3 regions of the Pseudoalteromonas sp. PSi26 genome follow, and region 1 is predicted to be linked to each of the others. Evidence: predicted binding sites of a transcription regulator. Region 1 holds the regulator's gene; each other region holds the start of a gene.
What was found. The regulator sigma-54, encoded in region 1, starts transcription at its own class of promoters, with help from an activator protein. The targets are predictions, from matches to a motif close to GTTGGCACGNNNNTNGNNT.

Region 1 (7,770 bases):
ACTTTAACTTCTTTACCTTGGCTACTTTCAAGTAGCATCAGTGCTAATACACTATCACCAGCAGCTTCTTTGTCATCTTGAAATAAAGTGATTGAGGCATCAAATTTAACAGCGAGTTGGGCTAATACTGTCGCAGCCCTGGCATGTAGCCCCAATTTATTTTGTATTAAAAAAGTGTCTTCTATACGCATACATTACTCTATCGAAGCTGAACAGGTTATTAGTTTATGTAAATTATTTTTCTTGTTCTCTGTGGCGTATTTTTACATTGGGATGCGTAACAGCAAAGCTTTCACCAATTGTTTGCGCTAAATATACAGAGCGATGTTGTCCGCCAGTACAACCAATAGCAATCGTTAAGTAGCTACGGTTATTGCGTTCTAAATGAGGTAGCCATGTTTGCACAAAGGTTTGTATTTGCCATGTGAATTTTTGAACAATGCTGTGGCTAGCTAAATAATCTTTTACTGGCTGGTCTAAACCATTGAGTGGCTTTAGTTCAGGTTCCCAGTGCGGGTTAGGTAAAAAGCGTGCATCAAATACGTAATCTGCTTCTTTAGGAATGCCATGTTTAAAACCAAATGATTCAAATGTGACAATTAGCTGCTTGTCTTTTTTACCTAATATTTTTTCACGAATTGATTCAGCGAGTTGATGAACACTCAAATCGCTAGTATCAATAATGTAATCGGCACGAGTAGTTAGCACATCAAGTAGTTCTTTTTCTTTTTTTATAGCTAAATCAAGTGGTAGCGAATCGATTGATAAAGGGTGCAAGCGTCTTGTTTCTGAAAAACGTTTTATTAATGTTTGATCTTCACTGTCTAAATAAAATAGTGTTGGTTTTGTAAAACCCGGTAAATATTCAATGATGTGATTAAATTCATCTTGCTCTTTTGGCAAATTTCGCACATCAATACTAACTGCAATTTTATCGTAGTTATCAGAAACGCTTCTTACCAAAGAAGGTAATAAATTTACGGGGATGTTATCTACGCAATAATAACCTAGATCTTCAACAACGCGTAAAGCAACCGACTTACCAGAACCAGAACGGCCACTTATGATAATCAACTCCATTAATCACCTTTTAAATTTATTAAGATTGGTCAACAATAATTTGATACAGCTCGGCGTCCGATTTAGCACAGCGTAGCTGCTTGCAAAATTCTTTATTTTTTAGTTTATCAGCTATCGTTGCTAGCGTCTTTAAGTGTTGCTGGTTATCACCATCAGGTACGATGAGTGCAACAAAAATATCAACAGGTCGATTGTCTATAGCATCAAAGTTAATCGGTGTTTCACTTACTAACACCAATGCTAAAGGTTCTTGTGCGCCGCTCATTCGACCATGTGGAATAGCTATGCCTCTTCCTATTCCTGTGCTACCTAGCTTTTCGCGAGTTAACAAGGCGCCTAAAATATCCTGTTGAGACAAATACGGTAATTTATCGTGAGCAAGCTCGCTAATAAACTCTAAAATTCTTTTTTTACTATTAAAAAGGACCGCAGCTTTGCTGCAGTCCTGGCATATAAGTGAACTTAGTTTCATCATATTAGTGTCGAGCAAGCTTCTCTTTGTGTTTAATGACTTGACGGTCAAGCTTGTCAATCAGTGAATCAATCGCTGCATACATATCTTGATGTTCAGTGGATGCGAATAGTTCAGCACCACTTACATGAATAGTTGCTTCTGCTTTTTGATTTAATTTTTCTATATCAAGAATGACATGAACATTATTAATATGATCAGAGTGCCTTTCTAGCTTCGCAAATTTGGTATTTATATAGTCTCTTAATGAATCAGTTAGTTCTACATGACGACCAGTTAAATTTAGTTGCATAAGCATTACCCTCTTTGTTTAGCGTCTTAAATCAGGCTCTTTCGCTGATTTGACGGTGGAATAGCAAGAGATTCGCGATATTTTGCGATTGTACGTCTTGCTACTTTAATTCCTTGCTCAGCCAATATATCCGCAATTTTGCTATCACTCAATGGTTTTGCTGAGTTTTCTGCTGCGATTAATTTTTTAATAAGTGCACGTATCGCTGTAGATGAACATTCCCCACCATTTTCGGTGCTTACGTGGCTTGAGAAAAAGTATTTAAGCTCAAATATTCCACGCGGTGTGTGCATATACTTTTGAGTAGTTACACGCGAAATTGTTGATTCGTGCATTTCTACCATTTCGGCAACATCATTTAAAACCATAGGTTTCATGGCTTCTGGGCCGTGTTCAAAAAAGCCTTGTTGTTGCTTTACAATACAGTTTGTCACTTTTAAAAGCGTGTCGTTTCTGCTTTCTAAACTTTTTATAAACCATTTAGCTTCTTGTAAATGTGAGCGAATAAATTGGCTATCACCGCTCGATTTAACTGTACGCGACATTGCAGCATACTGACTGTTTACACGAATTTTTGGCATGCTGTCTGGGTTTAGTTCAACTACCCAGCGGCCTTTAATTTTCTTAACCGACACATCAGGTATTACATACTCAGACTCTTCTCGCACTATTGTGTCTGCAGGCTTTGGATTAAGCGTATGAATAAGTGTCATTACTTCTTTAAGCTCATCTTCTTTGAGCTTCGTTTTTTTCATTAATGTACGGTAGTCGCGAGCAGCTAACAAATCTATGTGCTCGGTTAAAATCATTTTTGTTTCATCAATAAAAGGGGTGCCTTTATCAAACTGATTTAACTGAATACATAAACATTCTTGTAAGCTTCGTGCTGCAATACCCACTGGGTCAAATAGCTGAATGCGCTTTAAAACCGCCTCTATTTCATCAAGTTCAACCTCAACGTCATCGTCGTTATCTTGATTAAAGCTCTCTAAAATCTCTTCGCAACTGAGTGTCAGTATGCCTGAATCATCCACCGCTTCAACTATTGCAATAGCAATGGCTTCATCTGTAGGGCTAAATGGCGTTAATTGTAATTGCCACATTAAGTACTCGTGAAGCGTTTCAGTTGATGCGCCCTGATATATAGACTCATCTTCAGGCATTGGGCCTGAAGAGGATGCAGGGGCTGCACTCATGTACTCATCCCAGCTAACGTCCATTGCCATGTCGTCACTTACGGTATCTTTAGCAAGGGCTTCACCACTGTCTTGTTCGAACTCGCTGGGGGCTTCATCGGCAGATGCGCTTACTGTAACTTCATCGTTATCCGCTTTTTGCTCATTTTTGCCCGCAAGGTCATCGGCATAGTCTTGCTCCTCAACCTCAAGTAATGGGTTGCTGTCGAGCGCTTCTTGTATTTCTTGCTGAAGATCCAATGTGCTTAATTGCAGCAAGCGAATAGCCTGTTGCAACTGAGGTGTCATTGTAAGTTGCTGGCCCATGCGCAGCTGTAGTGATTGCCTCATGTATCTCTAACAATCCTTTTAAGTTGTTATAATTAATACTAGCAGATGCTTATAAATAAGGCGTAAATGTTACAGCCTAAATTGCTCGCCTAAATATACATCGCGTACAGTTTTATCATTTAATACGTGTTCAGGGGTACCAGAAGCAATCAGTTCCCCATGAGAAACAATGTAGGCTTTTTCACAAACATCAAGGGTTTCTCTCACATTGTGGTCTGTTATTAATACGCCAATACCACGGTTTTTTAGGTGTTCAATAATTTTTTTAATATCTAATACTGAGATAGGGTCAACACCGGCAAATGGTTCGTCTAACAAAATAAACTTTGGATCTGCAGCTAAAGCACGTGCAATCTCCACTCTACGACGTTCTCCGCCCGATAATGCCATACCTTTGCTGTCGCGAATGTGTTGAATGCTAAATTCATCTAATAGATTATTCAGTGTATCTTCTCTGGCTTGCTTAGTGAGCCCCTTTCGAGTTTCTAAAATAGCCATTAAGTTTTGATACACCGTTAGCTTTCTAAATATAGACGACTCTTGTGGTAAGTAGCCAATGCCTAATCTAGCACGACTATGCATAGGTAAAAGCGTAATATCATTCTCGTCGATAGATATTTTGCCTTTGTCGCTAGGGACTAAGCCTACAATCATGTAAAAGGTTGTTGTTTTACCTGCGCCGTTTGGCCCAAGCAAGCCTACAATACTGCCAGCTTTAACTTCTAAGCCCACATTTTTTACAACTTCACGGCCTTTGTAGCTTTTGGCTAGTAGCTCTGCTTTTAATGTACTCATGGTTGGCCTTTGTCATTTTTTTTAGGCTCCACAGGCACTAAGATAGTGTGTACACGGTCTGTTGAACTTTCATCTTTTTCGGCGCTAATAAGCTGCTGTTCTATATCATAGGTAATGCTTTTAGCATTCATTTTTTGCCCAGCTTGAGATATCTCTGCATCTCCAATTAATGTTAAAAAACGCGTTGAAACATCGTACCTAACTTCATTAGCGCTGGCGCTCATTATTGTGCCGTCGGCTTGTTTTTCTTCAAAATATGCAGGTGTACCTGTGGCAATTAACAGTTGCTTGTTGTCGCCTAGCTCATCGCGCTTGTGAACCTCAAGGCGGTCTGCGGTAATTTTTCTGTCGCCATGAATAATTTCAACATTTTTTTCGAAGATACCTACGTTTTCTTTTAGTTGACCCTCTTGTTTATCCGCACTAATCGAAATCTGATTTGCAGAAAGTGGCGCTGTTGGTTCAGCGGCATTAGTACCTAATGCAAGTAAAAATGTTGGAATAATAAAGAGTGTTGATAGTTTATTGGTCATAATAAATAGTTCGCGTATGGTTAATTAATTTTATCACTTCGGTTTTTAAATCGGCTTCTAAGCCTTTACCGGTGATTTTTAAATTGGGCCCAGTAATAATGACAGGCTGCTCTGATTGCATCGTTAGTAATTTTATATCTACCTGAATGTTATCAGCATTAATTTTATCTATCATTGCGTTATCAGTTAAATTACTAGCAACAACGTTACCTTCTAATATTAATTGTCTGCCTTCGTATAATGTTGCTTCATTAGCGTTAATACGCCATGTTTGTTTGTTGTTGTATAGCGTAAAAATAGGTTCATCAAAAAAGGTAAACCCTAATTCTTGATATAGCTCCATTCGCGCTGCCGTTACTTTATGGCTGATTTTCCCATTTTCGTCATACGCTGTTTGTTTTAGCTCTATGGCTGTGTAATCGGGCTTTGCAATTATGTCTGCTTCGGTTTGTTGTGGTAAATTTACTTGTGTGAAATAAGGGTACCAAAGCCAAACCATACAGCTGATGAATAAAACGCTTAATATTATGCGCGCAGCATTCATGAACTAGTCCCTTTTGTGGTCAAAGGTTTGTTATTTTCAAGCATTAGTAGGTCGGTAAGTTCTCTCACGGCACCAAAGCCACCCAGCATTTGTGTTGTATAATGTGCTAAACGTTTTATAAGCGGATGGGCGTCATTCACAGCAACGGCAAACCCTACTAACTCCATCACTGGCATGTCTGGGCCATCATCACCAATGTAGGCAATTTGCTCATCATTTAAATTGAGCTTTGTTTTTAGTTCTTCGTAAGCGAGTAACTTATTTTCTTGGCCTTGATATATGTGTTGTACTGTTAGGCTTGTCATACGTTGTTGTACTATTTTTGAGTGGCGTCCAGTAATTACCGCAACTTCAAAGCCGCTATTAATAAGCGCTTTAATGCCAAAACCATCTTTTGTATTAAATGCTTTGAGCTCTTCACCTTGGTTACCCAAATAAATGCGACCATCAGAAAACACACCATCAATATCACAAATAAGTAGCTTTACTTTTTTTGCACGTGCTTTTGCGTCTTCACTCAATGGTTGATAGAGCTCTTCAAATTGCATTTATAATACTCCTGCTTTTAGTAAGTCTTGCATATTTAATGCACCGATAGGGTGGTTTTGTTCATTAACGATGATTAAACCATTAATACGCTTTTGCTCCAAAATATTAAGTGCTTCAGCGGCCAAAATATCTTGCGTTGCCGTTGTGCAGGATTTGGTCATTACAACATCTATTTGTGTTGTATGTATATCAATTCTTTGTTCTAAAATACGGCGTAAATCACCGTCGGTAAAGAGCCCTACAAGTTGCTGCTGAGAATCAACTATAGCTGTCATGCCTAGGCCTTTTGCTGACATTTCTATCAGTGCATCCTTTATAGTTTGAGTAACATTAATAATAGGTGTGTTTTTACCGCTATGCATGACATCTTTTAGGGTCAGTAGTAAACGTTTACCTAAACTGCCGCCGGGGTGAGATAGCGCAAAGTCATCAGCTGTAAAACCGCGGGCTTCTAACAGTGCAACCGCCATGGCATCGCCCATTGCAAGTGTTGCTGTTGTGCTTGCTGTAGGTGCTAAGCCTAACGAACAGGCTTCTTTTTGTACTTTTATGCAAATATGTACGTTTGCAAGCGTTGCCATTGTTGAGCTAGCGTTGCCTGTCATGGCTATCATTTTTGCGCCAAGGCGTTTCAAAACGGGAATTATATTGAGGACTTCGCTTGTTTCACCAGAATTAGAAATTAGCATAACCACATCATTTTTAGTGATCATACCTAAGTCGCCATGGCTTGCCTCACCTGGGTGTACAAAAAATGCAGGGCTGCCAGTACTTGCTAATGTAGCCGCTATTTTATTACCAATATGACCTGACTTTCCCATGCCTATAACAATAGTTCGGCCTTGGCAGTCGTATATTAACTGACATGCTTGATGAAAATTTTCATCCACATATTGTGCAATATCACTCAATGCTTGGCGCTCTATGTCTAATACACGTAGGCCTTGTTCAATAAAATTTAGCGTTGCCATTACTTACCCTACTTGACTGAAAATATACCCTTGATAGCCTAAAAAAGCGATTAATAATAAGCCGCCTTCTACTCTATTGATGCGTTGAGCACCTCTAAAGTTCAATGACATGATAATAAGCGCAACCGTGGCACCAATCATAAAAAGTATGTCGCGGTTAGCAACCGACGGGTCAATAATAGAAGGGTTAATAATGCCTGCGAAAGGCAGCACAGCAAGAATATTAAAAATATTAGAGCCAACAATATTACCCAGTGCTAAGTCATCTTCATTTTTTAGCACACCTGCAATTGAAGCTGCAAGCTCAGGCAAGCTAGTACCTATTGCAATAATTGTTAAGCCAATGACTAAATCGCTTAGGCCAAAATATTTCGCGATATCGACCGCTGATTCTATTAAAAAATGTGCACTGACAGGGAGTAATACCATACCAATAACTAACCAAATTACTGCTTTTTTTGTTGGTACGTCATTGGGTACTTCATCACATGCTTCTGATACAAATGGGTCTGTTTGATTTTTAGCACGTAGCGAAACAATAATCAGCCCGCCAATAAAGACGACAAAACCAATTAATAAGGCAACCCCTTCAGCAAGCGAAAAGTAGTTATCTGAAAAAATATACCAAGTAGCTAGAGATACGATAAGCACTAACGGGATTTCACGTTTTAATGTACTGGAAGAAACGCTAAGAGGCCTAAATAAAGCGGTAATACCTAATACCAGTAGAATATTTGTGATATTTGAGCCAATTGCGTTACCTACCGCTGTGTCTGTTTTTCCAGCTAATGCAGCAGAGGCTGATACCATCATTTCAGGTGCTGATGAGCCCATGGCAACAACAGTCAAACCAACAATTAAGGTTGGTACGCCAAAGTTTTTAGCCAGTGCGGCCGCACCATAAACAAACCTGTCAGCACTCCAAACTAGGGCTGCAAAACCAAGAATCAAAATAACAAACGAGGTAACCATTGTATTAAGCCAGTTATTCAAAATAGGAATGGCGCG
Region 2 (7,770 bases), on a different contig from region 1:
ACAACCACCCCAATTGGTTTATTAAACAGGTAAAAGAAGCCTACCCAGAAAACTGGGAAGCCATACTTGAAGAAAACCAGCAACAAGCGCCAATGTGGTTACGTGTAAATCAATCACAATTTAGCACGCAAGAATACAGCGATATGCTAACGGCTAACGATATAGAACATACATTAAACCCAAACTTTATAGATGGGATTAAACTAGCCAAGCCGCGTGATGTTTTTTCACTTCCTGAGTTTGATACGGGTGCTTGCTCAGTGCAAGATGCAGCAGCGCAGTTAGCTGCTCGCTTTTTAGAGCCAAAAGATGATGATGTTATTTTAGATGCCTGTGCAGCACCTGGCGGTAAAACATGCCATATATTAGAGCTTGCCGACGCCGACGTACTTGCACTTGATAGCGATGCCACTCGCCTTGAACGCGTAAAGCAAAACTTAACCCGTATAGGTTTAGGTGCCGACCTACAATGTGGTGATGCATCGCAACCGCACACATGGTGGGACGATGAACAGTTCGATCGTATTTTATTAGACGTGCCTTGTTCAGCAACCGGCGTTATTCGTCGCCACCCTGATATAAAATGGCTACGTCGTGCATCCGACATTGAAGACTTAGCCGCACTACAAGGCGATATACTCAATAGCATTTGGCCTCTACTCAAGCCTGGTGGTACATTGGTATATGCAACATGTTCGGTTCTTCCAAAAGAAAACCAACAACAAGTTGCTAAATTTTTAGCTAATAACGATGACGTAGAGCATATTCCACTGCATGATAAAGACACCCTCACCACACCAGGTTTACAGCTACTTCCGGGTGAAAGTGATGGTTTTTATTACGCTAAAATGGTTAAAAAAGCCTAGTTAAATAGGGCTTAATAACGCGTACAACAAGCCATTTTTAAATTTAAAAATGGCTTTTTATTACTACTTAATACACTGGTAAATAATGAAAATAATCATACTCGGTGCTGGACAGGTTGGCGCCACGCTAGCTGAAAACTTAGTAGGCGAACAAAACGAAATTACCGTTGTAGATATTGACGGTAACCGTATACGCGAACTGCAAGATAAATATGACCTCCAAGGTGTAATGGGGCACAGTGCCCACCCTGATGTATTGCGTCGCGCTGGTGCAGAGGATGCAGATATGATTATTGCGGTAACCAGCTCAGATGAAGTAAACATGGTGGCGTGCCAAGTGGCGTATAGTATTTTTAATACACCCACTAAAATTGCCCGAATTCGCTCTGAGCAGTATTTAAAATACCGTGAAAAACTTTTCCAAAACGATGATTTACCAATCGATCATTACATTGCCCCAGAAGCGTTAGTCACTAAGTATATTCGCCGCTTAATTGACTACCCTGGCGCATTGCAAGTATTGCAGTTTGCCGATGGTATGCTCTCGCTAGTTGCAGTAAAAGCCTATTACGGTGGTTTATTAGTAGGCTATGCCTTATCTGCATTAAAAGAGCATATACCCAATGTAGAAACTCGCGTTGCAGCTATTTACCGTCAAGGCAAAGCCATTAAACCGCTCGGTACAACCGTTATTGAAGCCGACGATGAAGTATTCTTCATCGCAGCAACCAAACATATACGCGCCGTAATGAACGAACTGCAGAAGCTTGAGCGTTCATACAAAAAAATAATGATTGCCGGTGGTGGTAACATTGGTGCAGGCCTTGCTCGCTCTCTTGAAAAAAATCACACCGTTAAGCTAATAGAGCGCAGTAAAGAACGTGCTGAACAGCTTTCAGAAATGCTCGACAATACGGTAGTATTTTGTGGCGACGCCTCCGATCAAGAACTTCTTTCTGAAGAACATATCGAACAAGTGGATGTGTTTATTGCCGTTACCAACGACGATGAAGCCAATATTATGTCGGCCATGCTTGCCAAACGCATGGGCGCGCAAAAAACCATGGTGCTTATTCAACGTGGTGCGTATGTAGACCTAGTTCAAGGTGGCGAAATAGACATTGCTATATCACCGCAACAGGCAACAATTTCTGCATTGTTAACCCATGTACGTCGAGGTGATATTGTTAACGTGTATTCATTGCGTAAAGGGGCTGCAGAGGCTATTGAAGCAGTTGCTCATGGTGATGAAAATACCTCCAAAGTAGTTGGCCGTGCAATTGCCGATATAAAACTACCAGCCGGAACAACTATTGGGGCCATTGTGCGTAACGACGATGTACTCATTGCCCACGACGACACCATTATTATGTCGGGCGATCACGTGATTATGTTTTTAATTGATAAAAAACATATCAACGTAGTAGAAAAGCTCTTCCAAGTAAGTGCTATATTTTTATAACGCATTAAACACAAAAAAGCCGCTGAATATGGCGGCTTTAGTGGAGTATGATTGGGGTATATTGATATTACTGTACTTTGGCAAACTCTTCTTTAGAAAGCTCACCATTTCCATCTGTGTCTAAATCTTTAAAAATTTTCACTAGTTGTGAGTTTACTTTTGCCTCTTCCATGCTGATAACACCGTCACTGTTGCTATCAAACGATGCAAAGTCTACCGCTGCATAAGCTGCTGAAGAAGACGCTAAAACTAAAACCGCAAGTGTTGTATTTAATGTTTTCATAGTGATGTTCCTAGTAAAATGAGAAATCCTTTTCTAAGATCCCTGTCTGTGAAAAATAGCTAAACCAATACCGGTTAACTTTAAAATTTTGCAAACTCTTCTTTAGAAAGTTCACCATTGCCATCTGTATCTAGCTCTGTAAACTCAGCCATTAAATCAGTGTCTATTGCCGCTTCACTTGGGCTAATTGCACCACTGCCGTCGGTATCTAAACTGTCAAAATCTGATGCAGCAAACGCAGCTGAAGAAGACGCTAATGCAATAAGTGCTAATGCTTTGTTTAAATGTTTCATGACTTAATCCTTCAAAATTCTATTTAAAAAATGATTTAATTAACTCGTAAAATAGCTTCACTTCCTTGTTATCCTTTTTCGAAGGCTCCCTTGCCTACTTAGGTTGTCTTTGGCAACTCAGGATGCTTGTTATTTAATTAAGCTTTTGAAAACTCTTCTTTTGATAACTCACCGTTTTGGTCAGTATCGAGCTCTGAAAACATGCTCATTAATTTTGCATCAACCGATGCCTCAGCTTGGCTAATAGCGCCATTGCCGTCTACATCGAGTGTATTAAAGTCAGAGCCTGCAAAAGCGGCTGACGAAGAAGCGAGAGCGATAAGTGCTAATGTTTTATTAATGCGTTTCATAGTATGTATCCTTCAAGTTGTATGTGAGTGATTGGTACTTACTGTTAATCACGTTTTTCGATTAGTAAAACCAGACTATTACAACTTAAATGCCAATATTTATTAGTTAATATTTTTCAGTACCTTACGTGTTAAATACTGAAAAAAGTGCAAATTTAAGCATTATTTTTGTAGCTATTTAGCAACGCAGGTTTAGTTAAAATTGGTAAGTTAATAAAAATCAGTTAGTTAGGTTTCATATAAAAAACCACAAAGCCAGGCAACTTGAATAGTTAAGGATGTGTTAGGTATTGATCAGGTAAGTTTTAAACTGAACAAGGTGTAAAAATAAAATATAAAAATTTTGAATGCTATATCTCTGTTTTTATTTAATAAAAAATAATAATTTAAAGGCTGATAATTTATTTTCGTTCATAAAGTAAAAAGTCGCTATTTTGTTGCAAAATAGCGACATTAAAACCTAATCGGCATCGAGTTCTATCATAGCGGGGTCAATAAAGTGCTCTTTCATAAAAGCTTTCATCTCTTCTTTACTGGCTAATAACTTAATACCGCAACGCACGCCTGCATTATAATCTTTCACGCTGCACACTTCGCCTTCAAAGCCTTTGCTATTACTACCTAATACCACAGTGCATTGTGAGTCTTTGATGCTTTCTAGATCAGCGTCAGTTTTTACATCAAACATAGCCCCTGTTAGCGAAATATCTTTTATAACACCATCGAGTACCTTGTCATCGCTGAGTTTAAGTTTTGCAGGTAATAGAGTTGGAATGCGTGTTTGCGAACGTAAACTAAATAGCTGAACTTGCTTGGGGTAGTTTATAAAAATCAGCCTAACGGGGTGAGATGCAATAGATTTAATTTGCTGTCTAAACGCAATTATTTGTCCATCGTCACCTTCTATTAATGCCCTTACAACCACGGTGACGCCATCTCGTAAGTAATCATTTGCGCCCGGTAAACGTTTAGCTGTAGGAAAGTTTAAAATAATAAACTTTTCATCAAGCAAGCCTACCATTTCTGTTTTCACGCGCTTACTGCTAGTGGGTGTTAATATTTCTAAGTCAACTAAACTACCAACCGGTATATTATTTAATTTGTCTGCATGCGTTGCTGGCATATCCATTCCATAAACATAGTAGTAAAACGTTGTGTTTTATCCGCGCCAAAACGTAGGCGTAAATAACACAAGCAAAGTAAAAATTTCTAGTCGGCCAAATACCATTGCAATAGTCAGCAACCATTTAGCGCCGTCGGTTATTGCACCATAATGCGAGGCAACATCACCCAACCCTGGGCCTAAGTTATTTAAACACGCCGCCGTAGCCGAAAACGCCGTTATATTATCCATTCCCGTACCCATAAGCGCCAGCATAATAATAATAAATACTAAGGCATAGGCAGAGAAGAACCCCCACACAGCCTCTACAACCTTATCAGGCAATGCTTTACGGCCAAGTTTGATTGAATAAATAGCACGAGGATGTACTAAGCGGTTTAGCTCACGTACGCCTTGCAGGTAAAGTAAAAACACGCGTACCACTTTCATACCGCCCCCGGTAGACCCTGCACAGCCACCAATAAAGCTCGAAAATATTAATAAAATAGGTAAAAACAGCGGCCATGTTGAAAAGTTATCGGTAGCAAAACCCGCCGTTGTACTCATAGACACCGCTTGAAATAGTGCTTGGTCAAGGGTTTCATCACCATTGGCGTATATCTCGTTCGACGACAACACAGTGAAACAAATAACCACCAGCGCTAATTGAATGCATAAAAATACTTTAAACTCGGGGTCGCGAATGTAGACCTGCACATTCCGGCTTGCCACCGCAGCATAGTGTAAGGAGAAGTTAATAGCGGCAATGATTAAAAAGAATACACAAATGAAGTTAATAACCGGGCTATCGAAATGGCCCATAGAAGCATCATAAGTCGAAAACCCACCAATGGCGACGGTAGAAAATGCATGACAAATGGCATCAAACCAGTCCATTCCTGCCGCCCAATACGCCAACATACAGGCAATGGTTAACGACACATAAATATACCAAAGATGCTTTGCGGTATCGGCTATGCGAGGGGTCATTTTTGAGTCTTTTACTGGGCCGGGGATTTCAGCACGATACAACTGCATTCCACCAACACCTAGCATGGGCAATATTGCAACAGCTAATACAATGATCCCCATACCGCCAAACCACTGTAATTGCTGGCGATAAAACAGCACTGACTTGGGTAAATATTCAATCCCCGTCAGCACCGTAGCTCCTGTCGTTGTTAAACCCGAAAAGGCTTCAAACACCGCATCAGCAAGGGATAAATTAGGTTCTTGTAAAAAGATAAGAGGCAAGGATGCGAATGCCCCCAGTACCAACCAAAACAAAACCACAATTAAAAAGCCTTCGCGGGCTTTCAAATCCCCGTTTTCATGTCGGTTTGGGTAATACGCTATTAAGCCAATAATAATACTGAAAATAAACGCTAAAACAAAAGGAACACCACCACCATCTTTATAAATTAAAGACACCACAGCAGGTGGCACCATGGTAATACTAAACAGCGCAACAAGTTGCCCAAGAATTTTTATGATGGTACGAAATTGCATTTAGCTAATCGCTTTTATTATTAGTAAATTCAGGCTCAACTGCATTAGCCTGGTTAAATAGAATGAATATGCATTACATGCAACTTGTGTAGGTTATTACTCTTTAATGGTTAACTCAACTGCGCCGTGACTTAAATCAAAAATATCTTTAATTGCTTGCTGTGCTTGGCGGCTATCAATGGTGATCACCCAATCAATATTAGCAGTAAATTGCTTTTCAATGTTTAGCACTTGGTAGTGCGTTTTAAGTAGCTGCTCAATTGCGCCTTGCATGCTGTATTCACTGCTGCCAAGTAGCTCAACACTTGGAACTTTAAGTACGGTGTCTAATTTGGCTAATGCATTATTTAACGATCCACCATAAGCACGCACTAACCCGCCAGTTCCAAGTTTAATCCCTCCAAAATACCGGGTCACCACGGCAGTAACTTCACCTAGCCCTGATCCCACCAGCACATTTAACATTGGTTTACCGGCCGTACCATTTGGCTCACCATCATCTGAAAAACCATAGACGTGGCTGCCACCCGGGTTACCTGCCACATGGGCCCAACAATTATGCCGAGCATCGCTGTATTTATCTTCAATACTTTTAATAAAAGCTTTAGCTGCGGCTAAATCGGGAGTGTGTGCAATATGCACAATAAACGTGCTTTTTTTAATTTCTTCTTGGTGAAACACAGCACCGGCTGGGTATTTATATTCTGACATATTTTACTTAACCAAAAAAATGGGGCCATTAGGCCCCTTCTCTCGCTAACTTCTCACTTAATCTAAGTGTAAGTCGCGCGTCATATTCTCTAAACTATCGTCGTGCACAATAATGTTATCTTCAATACGAATACCGCCATAAGGTTTAAACGCTTCAACCTTATCCCAGTTGATGTATTGCTTGTTGTCAGTTTGCGCTAAATCACCTAACAACGAATCAATAAAGTACAAACCAGGTTCAATAGTAAACACCTGATTTTTCTCTATCATACGTGTACAACGTAAAAATGGGTGACCTTCTGGAGATGCTTGGTGTGTACCTTTGTCGTCACTCATAAAGCCACCCACATCGTGTACTTGTAAACCAAGGTGATGCCCTAAACCATGCGGAAAGAAAGTAGAGGTAATTTTACGCTCAACAATATCTGCAGCCGGTAAGTTAACTATATTAAAGTCGCTAAGAATTTGCGCTATGCGGTTATGGCACTCAACATGTAAGTCGCCGTAAAGCATTCCTGGCTTTAATCCTTTGCCTAATTCGATTTGCGTAGCCGTCATTGTATTAACTAGCTCAGCAAATTCACCCTGCTTTTTGAAGTCATAAGTACGCGTTATATCTGCGGCGTAACCGTTAAAGTTTGCGCCAGCATCAATTAAAAATGAGTTATGTGTTTGCGGTGCGTTTGGCTCAAAATGAGTGTAATGCAAAATGGCGCAGTTTTCGTTAAGCGCCACTATATTACCATACGGCATTTCGTTTTCGCTTTGTCGTGTAGCCATAAGGTACGCTTGTTGAATATCAAACTCACTGCCACCATTAAAAAAAGTGTCGCGTGCAGCTTTATGGCCATCAACCGCTATACGGTTAGCATTACGTAAACACTCAAGTTCATACTGCGTTTTGTATGCTCTATTAAAATGTAAATAGTTAAGCACCGGCTCTGGGTTCATTATGCTAAAGCCAAGTGCTTGAGCTACTTCTATGTATTCGCCCATGTAAGCGTACTTTGCTTTGTCATAAGGAAGTAGCTTTTCAACCTGATCGGGTTGTAACAATAGTTCTATATCAAAATACTCAGCCCAAAAATCACGTGGTTCGTCAGGTACTTTATGCCAAAAATCAACAGGACGATAAAAAATAAGCTTAGGTTTGTCGCTACCATTAACAACAATCCAGCAATGTGGATTATCAAT
Region 3 (7,770 bases), on a different contig from region 1:
ATACTCAACGCGCGATAACGAATCGGCCGCGTTTTTCCGTCACAATGCTAATGCGGGTGGCAACCCGGTATTACAAGATGGCGACGCAACAATTCCACTTGGCTTTTTACCAAAAATAAATACCACCATTGATGATATTTCTTACAACTTTGGTTACAAAACAGAGTTTGATAACGACTCAAGCCTTGATTTATCGTACACGTACGGTGAAAACAGTATCGACTACACAACGAGCGATACAATTAACGCGTCATACGCTAACTTTTTACGTTACGAACAGGGCCTAAGCGCGGCTGACATTCGTGCGACTATCCCGCGTGAAGCGTATGCTTATGGCATGGAATTGTCTCTGCAAACAATTAATTTAGATTTCACTCAAAACTTTGACGATTACTCGCTAGCAATGGGCGCAGAAATGCGTACCGACGAGTACCGTATTTTAGCAGGTAATGAGTATGCTTATCGTGACTACGATACAAATAACGGCGTAAGTATTTACAGCGGTTTAAGCGGCGGTGTTGGCAGCGAAAATGCTTCTGGTGGCACGCAAGGCTTTGGTGGTTCGTCACCTGCATCTTCAGTAGATGAGTCACGCGATGTAATTTCGTTTTACTTAGACGCTGAAGCATATGTTATTGAAGACGTTATTTTATCGGGCGCACTTCGTTACGATAACTACAAAGGCTTTGGTGATACGGTTAACTTTAAGTTAGCAGGTAACTGGGCAATTACAGACGATATTTCATTACGTGGCGCATTAAGCTCAGGCTTTAGAGCACCATCTATGCAACAGCTTTACTTTAACAACATTAGTACACAGTTTGTTGTAGGTCCAAATGGCACATTAGTAGCCGAAGAAGTGGGCACGTTTAGAAACGACTCAACACTGGCGCAAAGTTTAGGTATTCCAAAACTTAAAGAAGAAAAGTCTCAAAACCGTAGCTTAGGTATTGTGTATAACGTTACAGACAGCATTAACGTAACGGTAGATTACTACTCAATCGATATTGATGACCGAATTGTTATTAGTAACCGTTTAGGTAAAGGGCTTTCTACTAGTTTAGACGCAGCGCTTGTTAGCTCTGGTGCGGGTGCAGGCCAGTTTTTCTTAAACGGTGCAGACACAGAAACCAGCGGTATAGATTTTGTTGCAACCTACAACACTGAAGGATTTGGTGGCACACTTGATTTTACCCTTGCTGCAAACTTTACAGAAACTGAAGTTGTTTCGTTATTTACACCATCAGGTTCTGGTCTTGAAACTGTGCCAGTTGAAAGCGTGTTTTCAGATCAAGAAATTTCGATTATTGAAGAATGGCAACCAGAAGATCGTATTAACTTAAGTGCGCTTTATCAAAACGAAGACTGGACAATTAACCTGTCGCTTAATCGTTTTGGTGAATACACAGTTGAAGACGGTGGCCGTCAAACATACGGTGCCGAAATACTAACAGACGTAAAAGTTAATTACTTCATTAACGAAAACCTATCTGTGAATGTGGGCGCTAATAACTTGTTTGATGTATACCCAGACAAAAATGAAATTGGCAACTCCCGAACAGGCACAATTGTAGATGCTAACGGTAATACTGTTGTAAGTAGTAATGGTGTGTTTGAATACTCTCGTCGTTCAGCACCTTTTGGCTTTAACGGCGCATACTACTATGTAGGTGCAGAGTACCGCTTTTAATAAATAACTCTCCCTTTCGTTATTTAACTCAAAGGGCCGCAAGGCCCTTTTTTTGGTTTTATATTTAACACTGATTAGCTAACAGGCTTTAATCAGATACCAAGCTAATCGCGTAGTTATCATACTCTTTAATGTTATTCATCACAGTCATCAGCGTATTGTGTTTACTGTTTTCATCTGCTTTTATGAGCACAGAACTTATTTCATATTTAGCTGCAAACATGGCTAAGTTGTTCGACACTTGCTCCAAGTCAATTAACCTCCCTGAAAAGTAAACGCCATTATTTGCATCAATACTGAAAACTGCATTTTTACTTTGTTTTTCGATACTTGGTTTGTCTAATGGGCGATTTAATTCAATGGCGACGGGTTTAACAAATGAGGTAGTAACGATAAAAAATATGAGCAGTATGAACACAATATCAAGCATTGGGGTCATGTCTACGTCGGCGTTACTTTGCAGTTTAGCTGTTTTATTTTTCATATTGGACCTTACTATTTTAATTAAAGCTGCGGCGCCACAGCGAGGTTTTTAGGATCCTATTAACAAAGCTAGCACAGCTGAAAAATAATACAGTTAAATAAATATTCTAATAACATTAAATGTTTGTATAAATTATGTTTTGATATGTTGCTAAAACAGGTTGAATGATTTTAAAGCAATAAAAAACCCAGCCTATCGCTGGGTTTGTATAAGTAATAACCTATTGAGTATTTAAAGTATGATTCAGGTTATTTAGCTTTTTTGCATACGGCTCATTTCAGCATGACAGCTTTGCATTGTAAGAAGTGTTGCGGCAAGCGCGGCTTCACAATCGGCTGGTTGTGGTTTATCCATCGCTTCTTTAATTTCCGCTAAGGTTTTGTCCTCTACCTCTTCAAGCTCGCTTACATAGGTGCTGTCGTTGTTTGAACTAAACGTGGTAAGAAGCGCGGTGTATGCTCTGCGTACTTCAACAGCAAATGAAGAGCCTTCTTCTCGCTCGCCTTGCTCGTTAATAGCATAGGGTTGCAGGCGTTCAATACTTACTCTGCGCGCATCAATCATGCGCTGAAATAGTGCCCCAATGGCAGGGTCTTTAATATTCTCTTGTGCTTTTTGGTAAAAATCGATACCGCTGTTCATTACTTGAATGATGTCTGAAATATGATTAGCGTCTGTTCCTTGAAGGGTGTTCATAATGACCTCTTTAATGTTATGAATGAAACTTATCATAACTAAAGCAAGGGCCATTCCATTTTAAAAAGGTGATTTAAGTAACTGATATTTATATGTATATAGAGTTTATGAAAATAACTAGGCGAAAAAACACTATGACGCCTAGCAAATCTTACAAATAATCGTGTAATAAATTTATTTTAGTTCATCGGCCACTTCAGCTACTTTTTGACGAAGCCAAATATGGCTAGCATCTCTGTGTAGCAGTGGGCTCCAGATCATGTCTAACTCAAAAGGAGGAATAGGAAAGGGGGGCTCTAAAATTTTAAGACCGGCATCGTCTAAATAAATATTGGCCGCTTTGGATGGCAAAGTAGCCACTAAGTTTTGCTCTTTTGCCAAGTGAATGGCTACATGGTAGTTACGTGTAAATGTGGCAATGTTTCTATGTTTACCAAAATGAGCAAGTGCTTCATCAACCCAACCTAGCTTTTGCACATCTTTAGGATCCATACCAACGCCAACACCAAAGCCTGTTTTACTTACCCATATATGGCGCGCTTTTAGGTAGCTATCAAGACTGAAGTTTTCGATTATTGGATTATCGGCTTTTACTAGGCAGCAAAAGCTGTCTTTCCAAATACGCTTATGGTGAAACGATTGCGGCAAATTTTCAAAGCGGTTAATTGCCATATCTACTTTACCGTTTTCAACATCATGAAAGGTTACATCGCTTGGTGTGAGTATATCTAGCGTTGTATCTGGGGCTTCTTCGTGCAGTTTGCTCAGTAGTTTTGGTGCAAGTGTGCTGGCTGCATAGTCGCTGGCCATTATCCTAAATACACGTTTACTTTGGCTGGCTTCAAACTCTCTATTTGGTGCGAGAGTTTCTTCAAGTGTCATAAGTATGCCACGAATAACGGGCTGTAACTCTATGGCACGCTCTGTTGGCACCATGCCATCGCTAGTACGAACTAAAATAGGATCGTTAAAAAGGTTACGAAGACGCTTAAGGCCGTTACTCATAGCTGGTTGTGTAATGCTAAGCTGATTTGCAGCGCGTGTAACATTGCACTCTCGAAGTAGTGTATCGAGGTATACAAGTAAGTTTAAATCTATTTTGCTTATATTCATGTGTGTGTCCTTGCGCCTACCAGTGATGGATAAAACGCTGTGCTGTCGGGTACGGGTAAATATGATTTATTAGGCCATTTTTTATATTTTGTTGTGCCTGCTTCCAAAAGTTAACATCAATCAGTTCAGGGTGTGTGCTGATTAAAAACTGTTTGTATGTCGGGTTTGGTGTTACAAATGTGCAAAGTTGCTCAGGAAAAACGTCCTGCGGGGCAACAGAGTAGGTTTGCTCATCCATTAAGTAGTCATCATAGCTCTTGGCCTTGGGCAACGCTCTAAAATTCATGTCTGTTAAATATTGTACTTCGTCGTAATCATAAAAAATAATGCGCTTATGTTTACTTACGCCAAAGTTTTTTAATAGCATATCGCCAGGAAAAATATTAACCGCTATCATTTCTTTTAATGCTTGGCCGTATTCCTCTATTGCATCTGCAGCGCTTTCGTCGTCAGCATTTTCTAAAAATAAGTTCAGTGGCGTCATACGGCGCTCAATATACAAATGCTTTATGATCAGCCAATCACCTTCAATGACCATCGATGAGCCAATTGTTTTGTGCAGCTGCTCAAGTAAATTACTATCAAAGCGTGCTAAAGGAAATACGACGTTTGAATACTCTATTGTGTCGGCCATTCTACCAACCCGGTCATGGCTTTTAACGAGTTGATAACGTTTTAAAACTGTGTCGCGACCAAACGGTTTACTCTCACCAAACTTGTCTTTAATGACTTTAAATACATAACCAAAAGAAGGCAGGGTAAACACCATCATCACCATACCTGGAGTACCTGGTGCAATGGTAAATTCGTCATTCGAATGCGTTAAATGATTTAAAAATTCTCGATAAAACTCAGTTTTACCCTGCTTATGAAAGCCAATAGCGTTATAGAGTTCTGCCATAGTTTTGTTGGGCATTAACTCATTTAAAAAGCGTACAAGTGCAGAAGGCGCATGCGTTTCAACCATAAAGTAAGCGCGGGCAAAACCAAAAATAACACGCATCTGTGATGACTTAGTGAGTAGGGCATCTAAGTATAAGCCTTTATCTTCGTGATGAAGAACAGCAATTATAAACGGTTGAACACCACTTTCAGACACAACCCGTCCCACTATGTAAGCAGCTTTATTGCGATAAAACGCGGTATGCAAAATATCAAAGCGCATTTTCCAGGCTTGATGATGAGTGTCGGGAGCTTGCTTATAAAATGCTTTTACTAGCAGACGAATATCGCGTTCTAAATCAACAAAAGGTGCTTTAAAGTCAAAGTGGTTAATAATGCGTTTAATTGTGGGTTTAAGACCATCAACAACCGGAAAGTAACTTCGGTATTCTGATTCAACAGGAACCGATGGCGCATCTTTTAGGGTGGCTTGTACAAATATAAAATCGTTATGAAAATAGCGTCTATGGTAAAGCCTGCAAAACACCGAATTATAAAATGTTTCAGCAAGTTCAGCCTGAGGGTGAAAGCACAAGAACTCTTGGTATAGCTTTTTAACTTCAAGCCAAAGGGTTTCGTCAAGTTCGTGCGAAGGATGGTCTTGTTTTAAGGTATGTATTGTTTCGTTAACACGCTCATCGTAATAACTAATACGTAAACGGCTAATATCATTAATTGCTTGCCAGTCTTGTTTGGCAAATGCAAGGGGCGCTTGAGCGGTTATTTTTTGAAAAAGCTGATAGTGCTTTTTAAAGCCAGTTAAAATTAATTCAGCAATACTACGTGGCTGCATTAGCACTCCTTAATTGACACTAGAGTTTATACTCTATTTTGTTAAGGGTATGTTATTTTAAGTTTAAAACCAAGCTAAATTAATTAGGGCTAAATTAATCGATAAACTAAAAGTGCAAATTGTAAGTTAAGTAATATGTTTGCTAATTACTTTTTTTGTAACGTTCAATTTTTTTCTCAAGTTTTTTAATTCGTTTGGTGACTGTAGATACTTCTTTTTTATATTCTTTATTTATTAGCTTCAGTTTTTTAGTAATGTCTTTTGCAATTCGCTTTTTATCTTCGTCAGCCAGAATATGATTTAGGCGTTCCTTTTGCTTGTATTCATTACGTTGTTTGTTTCTGTCGAGAATAGCAAGCTTATGGTTATTACTTCGTAGCTCGGCCTCTAAGCCTTTTAAAAGCTGTTCTCGTTCAAGTGCATTTAATTGTTTTGAATAATCAACATCAGGCCCTGATTCTGTGACATTAGCTGTAGTCACCTTATAAGCTGTCGCTTGGTTATCACAGGGGAACTGAGAAAAGGTTGTGCCTTTTTCGGTCACGCATTTGTAGTAGGTTGTTGCGTTGCTGTGTGTACTCAATAAAAGAGTACCAAGCACAATAAAAAGGTAAGTAGGTTTAGTCATAATAGCCATCCATGAACGTATTTTTTTTGCTAAGCATTTAACGTGTTATAAAACTATAACCTAGCTTGGCATTATCGCAAGCTAGGTTAACATCATGACTATTCAGAGAAGGTTTTTAGCTTTTTAATGCTTTGTACTAAAAATGGGATATCTAAGCGTTGTTCAATAGAAAACCCCTCAGCGGCAGAAATATTTTTAAAGTTACCATCTGAGTCTATTAAAGTTATTCGATCTTTTTTATATGCAATTACAACACCTTGGCTGTAGTTAACACCCATGTCATCTTTTTTCTTGTACAAATTTACACCGAGCATTGTTTGCTTAGCAATGACACTGCAGTTTAAGTATTTGCCAACGCTTGTTGTAATTAAATCGCTAGGTTGGATAAGCCCATTTACTTCTGCAATGTTTTTATCAGAAGTATATAAGGTTGATGTAGTGACTACTTCAGCGTTTTCGCTTGCTAAACTAAAGGCAAAAATATGCGAGTTGTTACGTGGCGCTTGCTCGGCAGCACCATTAATAACTCTAATGGCATTATTGGTATGAGCTTGATCATTAATAAAGCTCAGGCTATCAATACCCATAACTTTAATACTACGGCGCTGGCTTTGCCATGCAGGCAGTATTTGTTCTTGTAAAATAGCGGCTTTGTAAAATGAAGGTAAACCATATACTAAACCAAACAGCGTATCGTCATGGTTAGTAGGCTGTAAAAACAATTCAGTTTTATGAAGCTCTTTGTGGTTACTAGCAAACTCTACTAGTTGTGCATCAGTTTCAAATACAAATATATCTACATTAGCCTGAGTAAAGTCATCACACTTTGCCAGTGGAGCCGGTGGCTGGTAATTAATATTTTGGTTATTAATTTTTACGCTATGAGCTTGGTTATAAGTTTCTATATCTAGTAAATCGTTTTTAGCCAGTAAGCTTTTAGCCGTGGTTGGGTACGAAAGCGGCAACACATTGTCTTGCTTGGTAATATCAAATTTTAAGTTAGCGTCTGCCCAAATATGAATGCTGTGGCTAAGAGCAAAACAGACCACTAAAAATGAAATTGCATAGCGAGCAAATTTAAACTGCTTTAAGCGTGCCAAATGGTGCCAAGTATAATTGCTTACCACTAATTGAAAACCTAAAATCAATAGCACAATACCGCCCGCAAGAAATGTGGTAAGCGCTGGAGAGGTGGTTAGGCGGTTCCAAAGTAAGGAAATAATTTCAGGCAGGGCTGATGGGTTTAAATGATAACCTAAGTTAACATATACATAGGCGTCTAAAGTTAATAAAGACGCGCCACAGGTTGCAATAATAGCGGCCATGCCACGAATATGGCGTGGGTAAGGAAACACTAAACTTAAAGGAAACACCGTCAGCACAAACGCCAAAAAGGCAATAAAGCTAGTATGGCTAAGCCATGT

Region 2: a site for sigma-54 is predicted at 3,333-3,351, ahead of ACFI34_RS17145 (EF-hand domain-containing protein). Genes of this name have one in related genera too.
Region 3: a site for sigma-54 is predicted at 2,912-2,930, ahead of ACFI34_RS01470 (ferritin-like domain-containing protein). Genes of this name have one in related genera too.

Annotation. Positions count from the first base shown of each region.
Region 1 is NZ_JBHNYT010000016.1:73,827-81,596, forward strand. It holds gene ACFI34_RS15915 (HPr family phosphocarrier protein) at 1-191, opposite strand, end outside; gene rapZ (RNase adapter RapZ) at 235-1,080, opposite strand; gene ptsN (PTS IIA-like nitrogen regulatory protein PtsN) at 1,100-1,552, opposite strand; gene hpf (ribosome hibernation promoting factor) at 1,557-1,844, opposite strand; gene ACFI34_RS15935 (RNA polymerase factor sigma-54) at 1,871-3,370, opposite strand; gene lptB (LPS export ABC transporter ATP-binding protein) at 3,440-4,165, opposite strand; gene lptA (lipopolysaccharide transport periplasmic protein LptA) at 4,162-4,698, opposite strand; gene lptC (LPS export ABC transporter periplasmic protein LptC) at 4,688-5,242, opposite strand; gene kdsC (3-deoxy-manno-octulosonate-8-phosphatase KdsC) at 5,239-5,790, opposite strand; gene ACFI34_RS15960 (KpsF/GutQ family sugar-phosphate isomerase) at 5,791-6,762, opposite strand; gene ACFI34_RS15965 (calcium/sodium antiporter) at 6,766-7,734, opposite strand.
Region 2 is NZ_JBHNYT010000020.1:9,303-17,072, forward strand. It holds gene rsmB (16S rRNA (cytosine(967)-C(5))-methyltransferase RsmB) at 1-866, shown strand, start outside; gene trkA (Trk system potassium transporter TrkA) at 952-2,328, shown strand; gene ACFI34_RS17135 (EF-hand domain-containing protein) at 2,396-2,611, opposite strand; gene ACFI34_RS17140 (EF-hand domain-containing protein) at 2,692-2,904, opposite strand; gene ACFI34_RS17145 (EF-hand domain-containing protein) at 3,042-3,254, opposite strand; gene ACFI34_RS17150 (flagellar brake domain-containing protein) at 3,715-4,377, opposite strand; gene ACFI34_RS17155 (TrkH family potassium uptake protein) at 4,414-5,865, opposite strand; gene ACFI34_RS17160 (YigZ family protein) at 5,962-6,576, opposite strand; gene pepQ (Xaa-Pro dipeptidase) at 6,634-7,770, opposite strand, start outside.
Region 3 is NZ_JBHNYT010000001.1:314,853-322,622, reverse strand. It holds gene ACFI34_RS01480 (TonB-dependent receptor plug domain-containing protein) at 1-1,690, shown strand, start outside; gene ACFI34_RS01475 (ExbD/TolR family protein) at 1,779-2,174, opposite strand; gene ACFI34_RS01470 (ferritin-like domain-containing protein) at 2,427-2,870, opposite strand; gene ACFI34_RS01465 (LysR family transcriptional regulator) at 3,045-3,983, opposite strand; gene aceK (bifunctional isocitrate dehydrogenase kinase/phosphatase) at 4,000-5,718, opposite strand; gene ACFI34_RS01455 (DUF4124 domain-containing protein) at 5,861-6,346, opposite strand; gene ACFI34_RS01450 (DUF3413 domain-containing protein) at 6,445-7,770, opposite strand, start outside.